Regions from separate parts of the Arthrobacter sp. Soil_N43 genome, predicted to be linked through region 1. Evidence: riboswitches for the same ligand, from Rfam matches in the RefSeq annotation. Region 1 holds a riboswitch; the other holds the start of a gene.
The links. A riboswitch is a leader RNA that binds a small molecule or an ion and turns the genes downstream of it on or off. The one in region 1 is predicted to bind S-adenosylmethionine.
Positions count from the first base shown of each region.

Region 2: it holds a riboswitch for S-adenosylmethionine, as region 1 does, so the genes downstream of both, metX (homoserine O-acetyltransferase MetX) here and AC3A3W_RS10870 (DUF1737 domain-containing protein) in region 1, are expected to answer to the same signal.

Region 1 covers NZ_JBDGML010000091.1:55,840-62,803, reverse strand. Annotated here, with positions in the region: gene AC3A3W_RS10885 (PLP-dependent cysteine synthase family protein) at 1-844, opposite strand, end outside; gene AC3A3W_RS10880 (aromatic amino acid ammonia-lyase) at 841-2,490, opposite strand; gene AC3A3W_RS10875 (NtaA/DmoA family FMN-dependent monooxygenase) at 2,495-3,790, opposite strand; SAM riboswitch class IV at 3,978-4,091, shown strand; gene AC3A3W_RS10870 (DUF1737 domain-containing protein) at 4,105-4,413, shown strand; gene AC3A3W_RS10865 (rhodanese-like domain-containing protein) at 4,410-4,820, shown strand; gene AC3A3W_RS10860 (O-succinylhomoserine sulfhydrylase) at 4,821-6,029, shown strand; gene AC3A3W_RS10855 (PKD domain-containing protein) at 6,067-6,964, opposite strand, start outside.
Region 2 covers NZ_JBDGML010000073.1:31,192-38,155, reverse strand. Annotated here, with positions in the region: gene AC3A3W_RS07845 (CPBP family intramembrane glutamic endopeptidase) at 1-504, shown strand, start outside; gene AC3A3W_RS07840 (VOC family protein) at 620-1,258, opposite strand; SAM riboswitch class IV at 1,445-1,560, shown strand; gene metX (homoserine O-acetyltransferase MetX) at 1,573-2,745, shown strand; gene AC3A3W_RS07830 (MFS transporter) at 2,972-4,354, shown strand; gene AC3A3W_RS07825 (zinc-dependent alcohol dehydrogenase family protein) at 4,465-5,583, shown strand; gene AC3A3W_RS07820 (LysR family transcriptional regulator) at 5,622-6,521, opposite strand; gene mmsB (3-hydroxyisobutyrate dehydrogenase) at 6,661-6,964, shown strand, end outside.

The sequences.
Region 1 (6,964 bases):
GCAGCCGGTGGGCTGTGGTGTACACCTCGTCATTCGGGATGCGAAGGAACCGGTCCAACAAGCCCGGGTCAAAGACCTTCGGCCAGTCCGGTTTGGGCCAGGAGTTGCCCACGCCGTCCACCAGGATCTGGCCAGGATGCCCTCCGCTGTAAACCGAGCCGTACGGATCGGCGCCGATCACCTCAACATGCCCGGCTGACTTTTCCTTGAAGTACCGCCCGTTGCCGGTGATGGTCCCGCCGGTGCCGACCCCGGCAACGAAGTGCGTGATCCTCCCCGCCGTCTGCTCCCAGATTTCCGGCGCCGTCCCCTCGTAGTGGGCCATCGGGTTGGCCGGATTGTCGAACTGGAGGGGCCGCCACGCACCCGGAATTTCCCCTGTAATGCGCGCGGCCACCGCCCGCGCATTCGCCGGGGAGTCCGACGGCGCACTCCAGTCCGTGAAAACCACCCGCGCACCGTAGCGCTCCAGCGCCTCCAGTTTTTCCGAGGAAATGGAATCACCGGTCACCACCACCACGGGATGGCCGGTAAGCGCCCCGATCAGCGCCAGCCCGATCCCCGTGTTCCCGGAGGTGCTCTCCACGATCGTGCCGCCGGGCTGCAGTTCCCCGCTGCGTTCGGCCGCACGCACCATGCTCAGCGCCGTGCGGTCCTTGATGGAGCCACCGGGATTTTCCGATTCCAGCTTGACGAAAACCGTGCTGCCCAGGCCCCGGCTCAGCGCCTCCAGTGGAACGAGCGGCGTGTTTCCGACACGGGCCAGCACAGCACCGGCGTCGGCCCCGAGGTCCGCGGCTGCCGCCGCGTGCCGCGGCCCGGGCCTGCCTGTCACAGTGCTCATGCTTCGCCTCCTGTATCGTCCGTGTCCCCCTGCTGCTGGAGTTCCGGCAGGATGGCCAGCAGTTCCCGCAGTGCATCGCGTCCCCGCTCCACAAGCGCCGGAGCCGGCAACTGTTGGGACAGCAGCTCGGCAAGACGGCCTACGACGGCGCCGGCCCCCTTGCCGAGCGGTCGCGCGTCCGCTGCGGATCCGCTTCCGCCGGTCTCCGCAGCCTGCGCTTCCGCCAGCAGGTAGGCCGCTGTGAGTGCCTCAATGGTGAGCAGCTTTCCTGCGGCCTCCACTGAGCGCTCCAACAGCTGGAGCGCGAGCGGTGCCAGGGTCGAGTGGTCCTCCACATCGGCCGAGAGCGTGGGCGCCCCCAACGTTGCCGGTGCCGCGAGGAATTTCAGTTCAGCCAGCAGCCCCGCGGCCGAATACCAAAGGAGCCCCGGCAGCTCCTCGGTCGCCAGGGGCGTGCCGCTTCGGGCTGCCTCCAGGTTCAGCTGCCGGATGAGCCGCTGCGGCGGATAGAGCTTGGCGATGCGCCGCTCACTGCTGATGCCCACGTGGGCGAGCCCCAGCCGCAGCGCCTCGAAGGCGAGGGCCAGCTGCATCGGCTGGAAGTTGCCGCCGGACACCATCCGGCCGGAGGACAGCTCCGTCAGCGGGTTGTCGCCGCGGCCGTTCAGCTCGACTTCAAGGGCGCCGGCCAGGGCGGTGACCTGGGCACGGAACGCGCCGTGCGTCTGCGGTGCGGCGCGGAAGGACAGGGCGTCCTGCACCGACACCTCACGCCGCGGATCCTCCAGCCAGCCTCCGCGCACCAGCCGCCGCACGTTCGCGGCCGAGATCCGCTGGCCGTCCACCGCCTTGGCCGCCTGCACTGCCGACGAAAACGGGCTGAGGTTGCCGCCGCCGTCGTACCGCCCGGTGGCCTCCAGCGACAGGGCGAGGGCGGTGTCCGCGAGGTCTGCCAGTTCCAGCAGCCGGCCAAGCGCCAGCGTGCCGGCGCCAATCGAGTAGGAGTTGGCGCTGACCAGCGCCAGAGCCTCGCCCGCGGCAAGCACCAGCGGCTCGAGGCCTGCCCCGGCGAGCGCGGCGGCGCCGGAAATGATGCTTCCGTCAGGGGCCAGGGCCTGTCCTTCACCGATGGCGACGGCGGCCACGGCGGCCAGCTGCGTCAGGTCCGAGGAGCCGACCGAACCGTCGCGGGGAACGGCGGGGACCACTCCCCGGTTGAGAAGTTCCGCATAGAAACGGGCTGTTTCCGGGCGGACCCCGGAGCCGCCGCGGGTGAAGCCGATCAGCCTCGCGAGGATCACGGCGCGGACTTCCTCCGGAGCGAGCAGGGCGCCGATCCCGCTGTGGTGGTAGCGGACCACCTGCACCTGGTAGTCAAGGATGGATTCCTCCACCACGGCCGTGTCCCGGCCCGAGCCCAGCAGGGTGTTCAGGCCGTAGACCCTGTGGCCGGAGTCGATGGCGGCCTGGACCACCTCACGGGAGAGGCCCATCAGCTCCATTGCATCAGCGCTCAGGATGACTTCGACCCCCGGATCGGCGGCCACCTTCGCCACGTCGGCTGCCACCAGATGTGCCGTGCCGATCAGGAAGCTGGCACTTTTGGCTTCCCGCAGCAGGTCGTCAGACGCTCGTGGCCCGGCCATGGCACTAGAAGTCCAGCAGGTTCCGGCGGAAGCCGCCGCCGCCGTAGCTTGTCCGCAGCAGCCCGCGACGGCGGAGCACCGGAGCCAGTTTGTCCAGCACGCCGTGCACGGTGGCCGGGTCCACGAAGCCGGAGAAGAGGAAGCCGTCCCCACCCACCGCGGCGCCTGTTTCCTCCAGGTGGTCCGCGATCTCCTCGGCCGTGCCGATGATGCTGTCCCCGGCGCCGCCGCTGCGGGCCCGCAGGATCTCGCGCAGGGTCGAGCCCGGCGGCGCCGCCTTCGAGAAGTGTTCCAGCGTGCCCTGGTTGCTGTTGGTGGTGAGCTCCGGCAGCGGCTCGTCCAGGTCGAACTGCTTGAAGTCAATGACCGACAGGTATGAGATCGAATTGAGCTGGCTGTCGATGTCACGCTGCGTCAGCTCCTTCCGCGCGGCCCGCAGCTCCTCCGCCTCGGCCTGTGAACCCACCACGGTGGGTTTGAGCACGAACAGCACCTTGACGTCGTCGGGGTTCCGGCCCGCCTTGGCAGCTTCGGCCCGGATCGAGTCGCGGTAGGCCTTCATGCCGTCCGAGCCGCGGGCCAGCGCAATGGCCACGTCCGCGTTGCCTCCCGCAAAAGCCTTTCCCCGAGGGGATGCGCCGGCCTGCACCAGCACGGGCTCCTCGGGCAGCGGGGCCGTGTTCAGCGGGCCGCGGACCCGGAAGAACTCGCCGCTGTGCCGGATCGGCCGCACCTTGGTGTGGTCGGCGAACACGCCGGCCCGGGCGTCCTCCACGATGGCGTCCTGGTCCCAGCTGCGCCAGAGCTTCCGCACCACGTCCACAAATTCCTCCGCCTTCTCGTAGCGGAGATCGTGCTCGATCTGCTGGTCCAGCCCGTAATTCTGCGCGGCAAGGTCGCTGCCGGAGGTCACCACGTTCCAGCCGAGCTGGCCGTTGGAGAAGTGCTGCAGCGTGGCCAGCAGCCGTGCCGCCGTGAACGGCGGATAGAAGGAGGCACTGACGGTGGGGACGATGCCCAGGTGCTCCGTGGCGGAGAGCAGGTAGGGGACCAGTGCCAACGGATCGTGCTTGGGTGCAAAGGAGGCCTGTGCCAGGCTCACCTCCGCGCTTCCGCCGTATGTGTCCGGGACGGTCAGCGAGTCCTCGATGATGAACAGGTCCAGGCCGGCCCGCTCAAACTCGCGCACGGCATGCTGGTACAGCTCGGGCTTTTTCCAGTCGTACCCGATCCCGTAACCGGGCGTCCCCCAGCCTTGGACCCCGAACCCATGGCCCACAAACCATCCAAAGTGCAGCATGGGACCGACTCTATTGGCACTCGACTCGTTCACTGTTGCCTGGTTTCATCCGGCGTTACGGCGGTTCATCTCCCGTCATTATGCACCCGGGCCGGATCTTTGTAACCGAAGCTGCAGGCCCCCAGCATTACGGAACATGACGACGGCGGCGGTGCGCGCCGCCGTCGTCGGTGTTACGTTTTTGAGGAGTAATGAGAATCGGCGCCAAGCCCTGACTGGCCGGTCGGCAACCCTCCCTCGCGGCGGGGTGCCTCAGGTGAATACTCGGCATATCGACCACTTCGAGCTGCAAGCGTGAGAGAAGGAGAGCCGTCATGACGGACGCGCCCGCCGGCGTTACCCTGCCGACCCCGCAGGATAAACCTGAGGAGAAACTGCCCTACCGCCTGATCACGGGACCGGACAACCGTTCCTTCTGTGAACGCATTTCAGACGCACTGGCCGAAGGGTATGTGCTGCACGGCAGCCCCGCGGCCGCGTTCAACGGCAGGGACGTGATCGTGGCTCAGGCCGTGATCCTCCCCCTCGCGGTCGCCACCGCTGATGCCGCCGTGGCCACCGCCGTGGACCAGCTGGACTCGGACGAAAACCTCGACGCTGAAGCATTCGAGGGGCACGCGTGAGCTACGCCGGAGACCTGACCCCGCAGGAGGCATGGGCCAAGCTGGAGGAAGGCGCCATCCTGGTGGATGTCCGCACCGAGGGCGAATGGGCGCACATCGGCATGCCGAACACGGCTGCCACAGAGAACGATCCTCTCTTTATCCAGTGGACGTTCCCCGGCGGCATCCCCAATCCCGAATTCATTGAGCAGCTGAAGCAGCAGGCTCCGGAGGACGACGGCACCGAGCTGGTGTTCCTGTGCCGCTCCGGTCAGCGGTCCATTGCCGCCGCCATCGCAGCGACCCGGGCCGGCTTTACCTCATACAACGTGCTCGAAGGCTTCGAGGGCGAACCCGACCGGTACGGTGAACGCACCGTCAACGGCTGGAAGAACCGCGGGCTGCCAACAAACCTGGGAAAGAACTAAGTGACCTTCAATCAAGATGCCGCCGGCTGGAGCCCCGAGACCCAGGCCGTCCGCGGCGGGCTGGACCGCACCAACTTCCAGGAAACCACGGAGCCGATCTTCCTGAACTCCGGCTTCGTCTACGAGTCCGCGGCCGCAGCCGAGCGCGCCTTCACCGGCGAGGACGAACGCTTCGTCTACTCCCGCTACGGCAACCCGTCCGTGGCCACCTTCCAGGAGCGCCTCCGCCTGCTCGAAGGCACGGAAGCATGCTTCGCCGCGGCGTCCGGCATGTCCGCCGTGTTCACCGCCCTGGGCGCCCTGCTGGCCGCCGGGGACCGCGTGGTGGCCGCCCGCTCACTCTTCGGCTCCTGCTTCGTGATCCTCAACGAAATCCTGCCGCGCTGGGGCGTGGAGACCGTGTTCGTCGACGGACCTGACCTGGAGCAGTGGAGGGCGGCACTCTCGGTGCCCACCACCGCCGTCTTCTTCGAGTCGCCGTCCAACCCGATGCAGGAAATCGTGGATATCGCGGCGGTCAGCGAACTGGCCCACGCTGCCGGCGCGACCGTCGTCGTCGACAACGTGTTCGCCACTCCACTGTTGCAGCGCTGCGGCGACCTCGGCGCGGACGTGATCGTCTATTCGGGGACCAAGCACATCGACGGCCAGGGCCGCGTGCTGGGCGGCGCCATCCTGGGCACCAAGGAATTCATCGACGGACCGGTCAAGCAGCTGATGCGCCATACCGGGCCCAACCTGTCGGCGTTCAATGCCTGGGTCCTCACCAAGGGACTGGAAACGATGGCGCTGCGGGTGAACCACTCATCGGCCACCGCGCTGCGCCTCGCCGAATGGCTGGAGGACCAGCCGGCCATCAGCTGGGTCAAGTACCCGCTGCTGAAATCCCACCCGCAGTACGAGCTTGCCGCCAAGCAGATGAAGGCCGGGGGCACGGTGCTCACGCTGGAACTCGCGACAACGGCCGGCCAGTCGGCCAAGGAAGCCGCCTTTGCGCTGCTGGATGCCCTGAAGATCATCGACATCTCCAACAATCTGGGAGATGCCAAGAGCCTCATCACCCACCCGGCCACCACCACCCACCGGGCGATGGGGCCGGAGGGCCGCGCAGCCATCGGGCTCAGCGACGGCGTGGTGCGGCTGTCCGTGGGCCTGGAGGATCCCGACGACCTGATCGGAGACCTTGAGCAGGCGCTCAAGCAGATCTGAGTCCTTGAGCTGACAGCGCGCCCTGCCGGGCGTCCGGTCAGCCTGCCGGCCTTAGGGCGGTCCGCCAGGCTGCGGCCGCCTTGGCCGCGCTGAACGTCCAGGTGGCGGTGCCGGCAGCGCCGGCCGTGGCCTGCGGCTGGTCTGCCTGCTGGGCGATCTGGCCGTTGGCCGCCTCCCACCGCTCCGTCCATCCCGTAGGCGCCGTGGCCCCCGGGATGGCGGTGTCGAAGCCGACGCCGCCAATCAGCCGGGCGCCGTTCCTGGTGGTCGTGACGCTGGGGACCGTGATGCTCGTGGCCGTGTACGTCGCGTTGACCGCTGTGGTGACCGCGCTGTCCAGAGGCGTCGTATTGCTGACCCCGTCGTAGGCGGTGATCCCGCCGCCCCACTTCACGGCCTTGCTCAACGTCCAGGTGTAACTGGCAGGATCGCCGGAACCGACCACGCGGTAGTAGGCGAACACTCTGGCCCCGGTGGTGGTGGTGCTGTTGATGCTCAGCCCGTTGACGATGGCGGTCCAGCCGGCCGGGACAGCCACCGTGGGGTTCAGGTCAGTGGTAAAGGAGGCGACCAGGACGTCCCCGGCTGTGCGTCCGGTAGGGGCGGGCAGTGAGACCGTGCTGGTGGCCGTTGTGGCATTTGCCGTGCTTGAGCTGCGGGCGGAGATCCCCGGGCTGGTGCCGCCGGACGGGTCCACCGTGATCGTTCTGGTTGTGGACGAGGAGCCCTCCGCGTTCCTGGCCGTCAGCCGTGCCGTGTAGGTGCCGGCCGCGCTGTAGGTATGTGACGGGTTCCGGCTGGTTGAGGTGGAGCCGTCACCGAAACTCCAGTCCCATGACGTGGGCGACCCCGTGGATGTATCGGTGAACTCCACCGTCAGCGGTGCCGTGCCCGATGTCGGAGTGGCGGTGAAGGATGCCGTCGGCGCCGTGGGA
Region 2 (6,964 bases), on a different contig from region 1:
TATGACAGCGGCTCGGCGTTCCGGAAGCTCGGGTTCGATTTCGCCCGCCCCGGACGGGACCTCCTCCAGGGGCTGGGGCTGGCGGCCCTGATCGGCATTCCCTCGCTGGGGCTCTATGCGGCGGGGCGGGCGCTGGGTATTACGACGGCGATCATCCCCAGCGCCCTGGACGCGTACTGGTGGACCATTCCGGTCCTGATTCTTTCCGCGATGCGCCACGCCGTGGTGGAGGAAGTCATCGTGGTGGGCTACCTGCTGGACCGCTTCGGGAAGCTCGGCTGGTCCGTGCCGCTGGCCATCTTTGCCAGTTCCATGCTCCGCGGCAGCTACCACCTCTACCAGGGCTTTGGGCCGTTCATTGGCAATGCCGTCATGGGCGTGGTGTTCGCGTGGATCTATACCAAAACCCGGCGGGTGATGCCGCTGGTCATGGCCCACGCGCTGCTGGATATTGTGGCGTTTGTCGGCTTCAGCCTGTTCGGAAGGAGCGTCGGGCTGGGATAGGCGCTATGGGAACGTAACCCGGTGCAGAAAGTAATTCGGCCGCCATCGGTGGGTGACGACATTGGCACCCGCTGATGGCGGCCGAAGTGTAGTGGCAGCATGCTGCCAACGCGCGTCAGATGGTGACGGCGCCTGCTGCGGTTTCAAACGTGACGGACAGGATGCCGGGGGTACCGTGCGGAGCCACCCAGTTGACGGCGACGTCCTCCAGGGGCCTTTCGACAGGCTCTCCGAGCCACTCGGTGACCCGTTCGGCGGAGCCCGCGATGGTGAGGCTGGACATCTTGACGTTGCTGTCATAGGCGTGGGACGGGTGAAGGGAAGGATCGCCCTCCCACTTCAGCATGTACGGAACCTGCGGGTCTGCAATGAGGCCCAGGATTCCGATCTGCTTCCACACGAGTTCGCGGCCGTCCGGGAACTTGCGGTTGCCGTTTACCGCGGCTCGTCCGAGACGCTCCTCGAACGGGGCGAGGTCGTCCACTTCGACGCACCAGCCCATCCAGCCGCCGCCGGCAGCAGAGCGTGCACGCACGGCCTGTCCGAACGGGGCCTTGTCCGACGCCGGGTGGTCCAGGACCTCCACGACCTCCAGATATTTGTGTCCCGCGAGCGGGATAATCATGTTCCGGGTTCCGAAACGGGGGTGTACTCCACCCTTCACGGCTTCAACGCCGAGGGCGGACGAAATACGTTCAGTGGTGGCCGCCAAGCCATCGTGTTCACAGGCGTAAGAGACGTGATCCATGCGCATGCCATCATCTTGGCATCTTGTGACGCGGCTCTCAGCTAAGGGTGCCCTAACACAAATGGGGTGTCTGCAAAAGAGTCGATTGCCGCGGCTTGCGCGCCCCTCGCAGGCAGCATCCAGGCGCCTCCGGAGTCACATAACCGTCACAATCTTCGCGCGGGTGGCGGCCCTTTTCGTAAGCTTGGTCCAGGTCATGAGTGCCAGCGACAGCCCCGGCTTGCTGGCCGGCAACCCTCCTTCCGCGGTGGGGTGCCCCGGGTGAAGACCTGGCCTGCCGGTCAACTGGCGGCAGGCAAGCGCGTAGAAGAGGTATACCGATGACGATTTCCGTCACCCGCACCGACGTTCCCGATGGCCAAGCTCCCGCCTGTAAAGGCGGTGACACTGAAGACCGTGACAGCCGCGTTCCCGACGGCACCGTCCAGTACATCAACATCGGCGGCCTCGAGCTCGAGGCCGGCGGATTCCTCCCGGACGTGACGCTGGCCTACGAAACCTGGGGAACGCTCAACGCCGACGGCTCCAATGCCATCCTGGTGGAGCACGCCCTCACCGGGAGCACCCATGTGACGCGGGGCGACGGGGACGAGGAAGGCTGGTGGGAGCAGCTCGCCGGGCCGGGTGCGCCGGCGGACACCGACAGGTTCTTTGTCGTCTCCATCAACATCCTGGGCGGTTGTTACGGATCCACGGGCCCGGCGTCGACAGCTCCGGACGGTAAGCCGTGGGGCTCGCGCTTCCCGCTGGTGACCCTCCGGGACTCCACTGATGCCGAAGCGCGCCTGGCCGACCGGCTCGGCATCAGCAGCTGGTTTGCCGTTGTGGGCGGTTCCATGGGCGGCGCCCGCGCACTGGAGTGGGCGGTCAGCTACCCGGACCGGGTGCGCCGCTGCGGTGTCATCTCCGTGGGCGCCAGCAGTACCGCCGAGCAGATCGCCTTTGCACAGGCGCAGACCCTCGCCATCCGCCAGGACCCCAACTTCAACGGCGGCGACTACTACGAAGGCCCGCTCCCCGAAGCCGGACTGGCTCTGGCCCGCCGGATTGCCCACATTACCTACCGTTCGGCGCACGAGCTGGACTTCCGGTTTGGCCGGAACCCCCAGGAGGCCGAAGCTCCGCTGCGGGCAGACGCCCTCGGAGACCGTGGCCGCTACCAGGTGGAAAGCTACCTGGACCACCAGGGGAACAAGCTCGTCCAGCGCTTCGACGCCAACAGCTACATCGCACTGACCGAAGCCCTCATGAGCCATGACGTCTGCCGCGGGCGCGGAACCCTGAAGGAAGCACTGGCGCGGACGACGGCGGACTTCTTTGTCGCCGCCGTCGACTCAGACCGGCTGTACTTTCCCTCCCAGTCCCACGAACTCGCTGATGCCCTCCCCGGTGACGTGGACGTCCATGTCATCGAGGCGCCCATCGGCCATGACGGCTTCCTCACCGAGATCGGGCAGCTGAGCGCGCAGCTCCGCGAACATCTGTTGGCCTGAACCGTAGCCTGAACTCCGCTCCAGGGACCTGTCCCGGCGCTGCACAGAGCAGCGCCGGAACCCGCTGCGTGTGCAATTATGCAGATGCCTTCTGCACTATTTGTCGTTGAGCTTGCAGCAGGGGCAGACCATACTCGTTGGAAACGGCGGCCCGTGGCACACATCACAGGTCCGTCAGAGTCTGGTCCCATGTGGTGTCGACGAAGACGCCGAAGGAGTTCACAAAATGAGTACGGAAAACTCCGCCGCAAGGCGCGTAGGGGAAACCGATGTCAAGGCCTCTGGCCTGAAGAAAGTCGTTACGGCCTCCATGGCCGGCACTGTGGTGGAGTGGTATGAGTTCTTCCTCTATGCCTCCGCAGCCACCCTGGTGTTCGGCAAGATGTTCTTTCCCAATTCAGGGACGGAACTGGACGGCATCATCGCGGCGTTCGTCACCTACGCGGTGGGCTTCGTTGCCCGGCCGATCGGCGGCATCGTGTTTGGCCACTTCGGGGACAAGTTCGGCCGCAAGCAGCTGCTGCAGCTGAGCATCATCCTGGTCGGTGTCTCCACCTTCCTCATGGGCTGCCTCCCCACCTTCGCGCAGATCGGCTACTGGGCTCCGGCGCTGCTGGTCTTCCTGCGCTTCGTCCAGGGCTTCGCCGTCGGCGGTGAATGGGGCGGCGCCGTGCTGCTCGTTGCCGAACACAGCCCGAACAAGTCGCGCGGATTCTGGTCCAGCTGGCCGCAGTCCGCCGTTCCGATGGGAAACCTGCTGGCCACCGGCGTCCTGTTCACCCTTTCCTCCACCTTGTCCCAGGAAGCGTTCCTCGGCTGGGGCTGGCGAGTGGCCTTCTGGCTCTCTGCCGTGATCGTCATCGTCGGCTACTACATCCGCACCAAGGTCCAGGACGCGCCGATCTTCCTGGAAGCCCGCAAGGAAGTCACCGTCGAAAAGAAGGGCTACGGCGTCGCCGAAGTCTTCCGCCGCTACCCGCGCGGTGTCTTCACCGCCATGGGCCTGCGCTTTGCGGAAAACATCCTGTACTACCTCGTGGTGACGTTCTCGATCACCTACCTGAAGGTTGTGGTCCAGACCGACACGTCACGGATCCTGCTGCTCCTGCTCGTGGCGCACTTCATCCACTTCTGCGCCGTGCCGATGGTCGGCAAGCTGTCTGACTCCTTTGGCCGCAAGCCCGTCTACATGGCAGGCGCCATCCTCGGCGGAACCTGGGGCTTCTTCGCCTTCCCGATGATGGACACGAAGAACGACATGATCATCCTCGCGGCAATCACCATCGGACTTCTGTTCCACGCCCTGATGTACGCGGGGCAGCCATCGATCATGGCGGAAATGTTCCCCACCCGGATGCGCTATTCCGGCGTTTCTCTCGGTTACCAGGTGACGTCCATTGTTGCCGGTTCGCTGGCTCCCATTATCGCCACGGCTCTGCTGAGCGGCTTCAAGTCTTCGGTTCCGGTAGCGCTGTACCTGCTCGGGGCCTGCATTGTGACCGCAATCTCGGTGTACTTCCTCAAGGAAACCCGCGGCATTTCACTGCACGACGTTGACGCCGCCGACGCCCAGGGCACCGCCGACCTTCTGGCTGCCGGCAAGAAGTAGCCACCCGCAAGGCACCGCAAAACGACAACAGCCAGAGCCGCTGCCCGGACCGCGATCACGCCGGCCCGGGCAGCTGCGTGCCGTCAATTCAGCCAAAGGCAGGAACCTCCATGCGAGCAGCAGTCCTCTACGCCACCGTTCCCTCCGGAACCAGCTACACCGAAGCCCGTCCGCTCGTGGTGCAGGAGCTGGACCGGCCCGCGCCCCGCGCAGGGGAAGTCGGCGTCGCCGTCACCTATTCGAGCCTGTGCCACTCTGACCTCTCCGTGGTTGACGGTTCCCGGGTCCGGCCGCTTCCCATGGCACTCGGGCACGAAGCCGTGGGGCGGGTGGAGGCCGTAGGCGAGGGAGTCACGGACGTTTCCGTGGGGGACCACGTGGTGCTGGTTTTCGTCCCGAGCTGCGGTGCCTGCCGGGCATGCAAGGCCGGGCGTCCGGCGCTCTGCCACCGTGCCGCTGAGGTCAACGGTTCCGGCGACCTCCTGCACGGTGAGGCGCTGCTCCGGACGCCGTCCGGCGAACGGATCAACCACCACCTGGGTGTCTCGGCCTTCGCCGATTACGCCGTGGTGGCCCGCGAATCGGTGGTGGTCATTCCCGACGACGTCCCGGACACAGTTGCCGCCATGTTCGGGTGTGCCGTGCTCACCGGCATGGGAGCGGTCCTGAACACGGCGGCGGTCGACGCCGGCCAGTCGGTCGCTGTTTTCGGCCTCGGGGCCGTCGGGCTCTCCGCCGTGATGGCCGCGGCGCTCTCGGGCGCCGCCGCTGTGATCGCCATTGACCCCAATGCGGGCAAGCACCAGCTCGCCCTGGACTGCGGTGCAACCGCCGTCGGCACGCCCGAGGAGGCAGCGCGGCTGATTGCGCAGGCCACCGGCGACGGCGTGGACACCGCCGTCGAAGCAGTGGGTTCCGCCCGTGTGATTGCCTCGTGCCTGGAATACGTGACGCGCGGCGGTGCTGTGGTTTCGGTGGGCCTGCCGCACCCCTCCGCGGAGCTGACGGTGCCCGCCCTGCAGTTCGCGGGCGCGGGCAAGCGCCTGCTGGGCTCCTACATGGGCGACGCCGTGCCCGAGCGGGACATTCCCCTCTATCTGGGGTACTGGCGTGAGGGCCGCCTGCCCGTCGAGCTGCTGCACACGGATACAAAGCAGCTGGACGATATCAACGAGGGGCTGGACGCCCTTGCCGCAGGACAGGTGGTGCGGCGGCTGTTCAGGGCCTGAGCGGTGTGCGGGCTTGGCTGCGGGTCATAGTGGGCGGGTCAGGCCGCGAGCACGTCCTGGCGTTCCTGCACCTCGTCCTTCAGGGCCGCGATGACGGCCTGCACCCTGCCCGACCTCAGTGATTCGGGGCGCGCCACGGCCCAGATGGAGAGCTGGCGCTGGAAGTCGTCGGGGAGCACCGGCACGAAGCCGGGCCTGCCGGCCACCATGAAGTTCGGCAGCAGCCCGATGCCGGCACCCCGGCGTACCGCCTCCACCTGGGCAAAGATGCTCGTGGCCTGGAAGCTGGACTTCGGCATGGGCAGCTGCGAGGCCCGGTGGCCCAGCTCGGCCACCTGGAGGGCCGACTCAACGTAAGACACAAAGCCGTGCTGCCCGACGCCGTCGAGCGTTTCGGGCAGCCCTCGCTCTGCTGCGTAGCCGGGGCTGGCGTAGAGCCGCAGGAAGTAGTTGGCCAGGAAGATCGGCTGGGCGTTGCTAACGTCGGTCCGGCCTACCACGATTTCAAGATCCACTCCGGACCTGTTCTGGCTCACCTTCCGGGTGGCGCTGAGCATCTCCACATTCAGCAGCGGGTTCCGGCGCTGCAGGCGCACCAGCGCGGGGGCAGCGAACTCGGCGCCGAAGCCGTCAGACGTGCTGATCCGCACCAGGCCGGAGAGCGCGTTCGTGTCCTGGCCGATGAGGCCGGAGAGCGATCCAAGGGTCTCTTCAATGGCTTCGGCAGCCGCTACTGCGGACGCTCCGAGCTCCGTCAGTTCCCAGCCGTGCGGGCTTCGTTCCAGGGTGCGGCCGCCCAACTGCTTGTCGAGGGCGTCGATTCTGCGGGAAATGGTGGTGTGCGTTGTGCCCAGTGTTTCGGCGACGGCGTTGAACCGGCCGAGGCGGGCGACGGTCAGCAGAATCAGTAAATCGTCCGGACTTGGAAGCCGAGCCACGTGGCGCCTTTCACCCTATGTGCATCTGTGCACATGCCATCTGTAATTTTTCCCCTTGATTGCACTCTAGCAGGGTGTGATGGTTGACACAGAACGTTCGGCCCACCGGGCCGGGACCCAAAGCAAAGGAGCTTACGCCATGGCAGTAGTCGGTTGGATCGGTCTGGGAAACATGGGCGGTTCCATGTCAGCGAATCTGGCAAAGGCCGGGCATGAGGTCCGCGGGTTCGACCTCAACCCGGCTGCCGTCGCCGCCGCCGAGGCCGGCGGCGTGAAGCCCGTGCGCAGCATCGCCGAGGCTGTAGACGGCGCCGACGTCGTTTTCACGATGCTCCCCAAGGGCGATCATGCCAAGGCCGTCTACCTTGGCGACGGCGGAGTCCTGACGCACGCCGATCCCCGCACCCTCCTGGTGGACTCCTCCACGATCGATATCGCCTCGG